2 regions of the Streptomyces sp. NPDC008121 genome follow, and region 1 is predicted to be linked to the other one. Evidence: riboswitches for the same ligand, from Rfam matches in the RefSeq annotation. Region 1 holds a riboswitch; the other holds the start of a gene.
The links. Region 1 has a riboswitch for cyclic di-AMP ahead of ACFZBD_RS04465 (peptidoglycan DD-metalloendopeptidase family protein). Riboswitches for the same ligand answer to the same signal wherever they lie in the genome.

Region 1 (2,768 bases):
CTGCCACGGGAGCACATCTTTCCTTTACGGGTGTGACCTACGCGACCGTAAGGAGGGGTTGACGGAGGGTGAGATATGCCACCGGTCAAGATTGCACCAAGGCGGAATACGCGAAGGGCCCGGCACGAAGGTGCCGGGCCCGGTGCGCACCCGGAGAGAAGGCGATTCCGGGTGGGGTGCGTCAGATACCGACGCCCTTCTGGCGGAGGTACTCGAGCGGGTCGATGTCCGAGCCGTAGCTCGGCCCGGTGCGCATCTCGAAGTGGAGGTGCGGGCCGCTGGAGTTGCCGGTGGAGCCCGACAGGCCGATCTCGTCGCCGCCGCTGACGGACTGGCCGGTGGAGACGGAGAGGGAGGAGAGGTGGGCGTACTGCGAGTAGGTGCCGTCCGCGTGCTGGATGACGACCTCGTTGCCGTACGAACCGCTCCAGCCGGCGGAGTGGACGGTGCCCGCGCCGACGGCCTTGACGGAGGTGCCGGAGGAGGCCATGAAGTCGACGCCCGTGTGGTAGCCGGAGGACCACATGGAGCCCGAGGCGCGGTACTGGGTGGAGATGCCGCCGCTGACGGGGGCGACCCAGCCGGAGGACGCGGCCTGGGCGGGCTGCTCCTGGGCGGGCGCCGGCTGGGTGCGCTCGGCGCTGCGGGAGCTGCGGGTCTCGGACGCGTCGGCGGAGGACTTCTCGGCCTTGGGGGCGGCCTTCGGCGCGGCCTTGGGGGCCTTGGCCTTCGGGGCGGGCGCCTCGGCCGTCGACTTCGCGCCGATGCTGAGCTTCATGCCGGGGAAGATCAGCGAGGGGTTCTCGCCGACGACCTGGCGGTTGTCCTGGTAGAGCTTCTTCCAGCCGCCGGCCAGGTGGTGCTCGGAGGCGATCTTGGACAGGTAGTCGCCCGCCACGACGGAGTACGTCGTGGGCTTCGCCTTGGCGGCGGCGGGGGCGGCCGGCGCCTTCGCGGGAGCGGCGGCCACGGCGGCGACGGCCTGCTCGGGGGTCACGGTCGGGGCGGACTTCTCGGCGGCGTGGGCTCCGGTCGCGCCGAGGAGCGGCAGGGCGACGACGGCGCCGCCCGTTCCGGCGGCGACGAATCCGCGCGTGATCGGGTTGACCTTGGGACGGCGGTGCTTACCCTTCGCGGGCATGGCGAATTCCTCTCCGTCGCCTACGAGGTGAGCTGTCGGGTTCGGGCTGGAGTTGCCCGGTCGCGATCGCTCGCGACTTCACCCCAAGCCGCTCCGGATCGACCGGATCGGCGTACTACCTGGGTCCCCCGCTCCTGCCGTACGTGGGTGGGTGCGGATTCCGGACGGTGGCAGGATTCGGCGGTCCGACCGGATTGACGGTGACCGTAGACGAGCGGGGTCGGCGTGAACAAGCCGCTCTTTTCCCCGCCCATTCGGAGGAGCGATATACGTCCGGAATTCCGGTCACCCTCCGTGGATGCGGGACTCTCGACATCCTTTTCTCGCAGGGCGTTTGCAGAAGACGATCAGGCACGGTCCGTCACCTGTGAGACGCTGCTCACGCGACGAAACCCATCTCCCCTGCAATCAGGGCGCGTTATCACCAAGGCCCTAATTCGGACAGAACACCCATTCCCGTCCGAGGGGTGTGCGCCCGGCTCGTCACCCGGAATGATTGCCCCTGGAACCGATCTCGTATCGTCGAAGTCCGCCAACCTTCAGGAGCACTCGTGACGCAGCAGCTGCCCCAGGTCTCGTCGACCGAACCCGAGCTGACCGGGGTCCGCAATTTCCGGGACGTGGGCGGCCTGCCGACCGAGGACGGCGGGTCGGTCCGGTTCGGACGCCTCTACCGCAGTGGCCACCTCGCCCATGCCACCGAGGACGACGCGGCCTTCCTCGCCGGCCTGGGGCTGCACACCGTCTTCGACTTCCGCAACGCGGCCGACCGGAAGGTGGAGGGCGCGGACGTCGAGCTGCCCGGCGTGCGGAACGTGAACATCCCGCTCAACGACCCGGCGGACGGCAAGGAGTTCTGGAAGCTGGTCAGCGGCGGCGAACTGGATCAGCTGCGCGAGGCGCTCGGCGACGGTAAGGCGGCCGACCGAATGTCCGATTCCTACCGGAAGATGGTGGTCGAGCGGACGGCGGAGCACAGCCGCGTCCTGCACGCGATGGCCGACGACAGCGTTCCCGCGCTGATGCACTGCGCCGCCGGGAAGGACCGGGCGGGGCTCTCCATCGCGATCTCGCTGCTCGCGGTGGGCGTCGAGCGGGAGGCGATCGAGGCGGACTACGTCAAGTCGAACGACCCGCACCGCCGCTACAAGATCCGCCGCAGCTCCACCTCGGCGGACGCCATGGCGCCCGAGGTGATGGAGCTGCTGAGCCCCCTCTTCGACGCGCGGGTGGAGTACCTCCGGGCGGCCTTCGAGACGATGGAGCAGACCTGGGGAACGGTCGAGGCGTATCTCTCGCAGGGCCTCGGGCTCACCCCGGAGACCCGGGAGCGCCTGCGCCGGAGCCTGGTGACCGGGCCCACCGAGGTCTGAGCGGCCGGGACCGGCGCGACGAGCGAGCGGGGCCGGGCCTCCGGGCCCGCTCGCGGTCCGCTACTGGTTCTGGCCGCCGAGCAGGAACAGCAGGTAGAGGAAGCCGGCGAAGAGGTGTCCGGCCACCAGATAGGCGAAGAGCCGCAGGACCAGGCCCTTGGGGAACTTGCCGCCCCCACGCTCCTCGCCGGTGACCGCAGTTGATTTGTCGGACATGTCGGATCCCTTCCGGGGGCTCATCGCGGGCGGGCGGT
Region 2 (2,768 bases), on a different contig from region 1:
CCTGTCCAAGTCCCTCGGCAGCCAGGGCGGTGCCGTCCTCGGGCCCGCCCGGGTCATCGAGCACCTGGTCAACGCGGCCCGGACGTTCATCTTCGACACGGGCCTCGCCCCGGCCGCCGTGGGCGCCGCCCTCGCGAGCCTGCGCCTGATCCAGGGCGATCCCGCTCTCGCGGAGCGGGCGAGGACGGTCGCCACGACCTTGCACCGTCTGCTCACCGACGCCGGCCTGACCGCCGCACGCCCGGACGCGGCCGTGGTCTCGGTGCGGGCCCCGTCACCGGAGGCGGCGCTGCGATGGGCGGCGGACTGCCGCGAGGAGGGCCTGGCGGTGGGCTGTTTCCGGCCGCCGTCGGTGCCGGACGGCATCTCCCGGCTGCGGCTCACGGCGCGCGCGGATCTGGGTGACGACCGGATCGCCCAGGCGGTGGACACCATCGTCAGGACGGCCCCGCGCGCGGTGTAGGCCGCGCCCGGGCCGTCCCCGGCGGCCCCGCGACACGCCCGAGTTCACCGCTTCGGGGGACTGATATCTGCATATCTTGGGCGATCGGCCCCTATGGCGGCACGATCGGTGGCACGCTGACGCGACGTGCAGTCCGGGGCGTGCCCCCGGTGGGAAGGACAGCGTCGCCATGGCAGACCATCAGGAAGCATCCGTCACGCTGCCGAGCGATCCCGCCTCGGTGTCCGCCGCCCGCAGATACGTGGACGACGTCCTCCGGGGGTGGGGGCTCGAGGACGACAGCGACACCGGCGACACGGTCCGGCTGATCGTCTCGGAGCTGGCCACCAACGCCGTTCAGCACACCTTCGGGCAGTCGCCCACCTTCACCGTCGACGTCCGGCTGGAGCGCGAGGAGCGGTTGTACGTCGGGGTCACCGACAGCCACCCGCGCTGGCCGCGAAGACTCCCGGCCGCGGTCCAGCAGGACAACGGCCGGGGGATGGTGATCATCCGTTTCCTCGCGGCGGAGGCGGGTGGCCGGCTCTCGGTCACTCCGACCGACGAGGGCGGCAAGACGGTCTGGATCGACCTGCCCTGGGCGCTCCGGCGCCCGGTCTCGGCGCCGCTCGCGGGGACCTGACCGGGCGTCGGGCCGCGGCCCCCGGCTCCGCGGCCGGCAGGGCGCCCTCAGCCGGTCTCCGGCAGCGCGGTCGGACGACCCGTCAGCGGACCCTGCCGTAGTAGATCTTCGAGGACCAGATCTTGTCGAGCTTGACCCAGGAGCCGGTCTTGGGGGAGTGCCAGATCCTGTTCTGACCAGCGTAGATGCCCACGTGGTAGACCCTTCCCCCGGAGTGGAAGAAGACCAGGTCTCCGTGCTTCCTGCTGGAGGCGGAGATGTGCTTGGTCTTGTTGTACTGCTGCTGCGCCGTACGGGGCAGTGACTTGCCCGCCTTCTTGTACGAGTAGACCGTGAGCCCCGAGCAGTCGAACCGGCTGGGTCCGGACGCGCCGTACTTGTAGGGCGCTCCCTTCTTGGAGGCGGCGACGCTCAGGGCCTTGTTGGCGTGTGAGGTCGCGGCCTGGGCCTCTGGTGCGGCACCTGGTGCCAGCAGCGTGCCGCCGACGGCGGCGAGGGTGAGAGCCGAGACGGCTCCGGCCCGGGACAGCAGGGACGGGACATGAATCTGCGCGGTCATGCGCAACCCTTCGTCAGCCGCCTGTGAAGGATGACCTGTCGGGTTCGGGCAGGCGAAGATGCCCGGCCGCGGCTGCGGCTTCACCCCGAGGAACGGCCCACGTGCCCGGTCGTCCCGTGTTGCTCGGGTCCTCCACTCCTGCCGATCCACCTCTGTCGACCAGACGTCCGGGACAGCGGCAGGACTCGGCGTCCGCCCGGACCGCCCCGCCGTGGTGGCGGGGGCTTGTCGTCGTCACGGATCTTGACCCACATCCGGGGTGAAATCCGAGTTGAAACGGCGATATGTGAGGCTCCTCACGACTGACCCGTTCGGGTGGACAAGAAGGTTTCGTGATCTTCAGAGGTTTGCCCAAGGGGCCCCGCACCAGGGGTGGAACGCCTGATTCAGCCAGATGTGTACACCTGCCGTGCAACCCGCCCCGGTCATATGTGGATTCGTCGACTACGCCGAACGGGGGAGGGATTCTGCGCACCTCGTGGGCCGAGTGGACCTCGACACGACACGCGGGAATGTCAACTCGCCGGAGTCCTCGGAAGAGTGACCCGTTCCGCCCGCCGCTCGCCGTCCGAACGGTGACCCGTTCCGCCGGCCCCTCGCCGTCCAGCACGCGCAGCGCACGGGCCGGCGGGTCGGCGTGCACCTCGCTCTCGCCCGCAGGGGGAGCCGATCTGCAGCGAGATGCCCCTCGCGCCGGCCCCTTGGAACCGAGCCGCGTGCCCGCCCCTGCGCGCACGCGAAAGCCGCGTGCCCCCGTCCGCTACAGCGGGGGCACGCGGCCGTTTTCGTGGGGGCGTCAGCCCACCGGGGCCGGCTGCGGCGCCGGAGTGGTCTCCGGCTCGGTGGCCGGCCGGGTGCGGCGGCCGCCCAGGGCGACCGCGGCGAGGCCCAGCGCCGCCCAGACGCCGAGCACCAGGAGCGGTGAGCCCGCGCCCGCGCCGTCGAAGAAGGCGACCGACCGCAGCGCCGATCCGCCGGCGCCCGGCGGCAGCAGCTGACCGAGCGCCCCGGCGGGCGCCGGCAGCAGTTCGGGCGCGCTGGCCGCACCGGAGAACGGGTTGCCGAGCAGCACCATCAGCAGCGCCCCGAGGCCCAGGCCCGGCTTGCCGAAGAGGGCCGCGAGG

Region 2: linked by a shared signal. The riboswitch ahead of ACFZBD_RS09655 (NlpC/P60 family protein) and the one ahead of ACFZBD_RS04465 (peptidoglycan DD-metalloendopeptidase family protein) in region 1 are both predicted to bind cyclic di-AMP.

What each region holds. Positions count from the first base shown of each region.
Region 1 covers NZ_JBIBHT010000001.1:1,054,768-1,057,535, forward strand. Annotated here, with positions in the region: gene ACFZBD_RS04465 (peptidoglycan DD-metalloendopeptidase family protein) at 182-1,141, opposite strand; cyclic di-AMP (ydaO/yuaA leader) riboswitch at 1,146-1,334, opposite strand; gene ACFZBD_RS04470 (tyrosine-protein phosphatase) at 1,693-2,514, shown strand; gene ACFZBD_RS04475 (DUF6126 family protein) at 2,575-2,730, opposite strand; gene ACFZBD_RS04480 (helix-turn-helix domain-containing protein) at 2,751-2,768, opposite strand, start outside.
Region 2 covers NZ_JBIBHT010000002.1:934,597-937,364, reverse strand. Annotated here, with positions in the region: gene ACFZBD_RS09665 (aminotransferase class I/II-fold pyridoxal phosphate-dependent enzyme) at 1-463, shown strand, start outside; gene ACFZBD_RS09660 (ATP-binding protein) at 633-1,085, shown strand; gene ACFZBD_RS09655 (NlpC/P60 family protein) at 1,168-1,644, opposite strand; cyclic di-AMP (ydaO/yuaA leader) riboswitch at 1,648-1,820, opposite strand; gene ACFZBD_RS09650 (ABC transporter permease) at 2,441-2,768, opposite strand, start outside.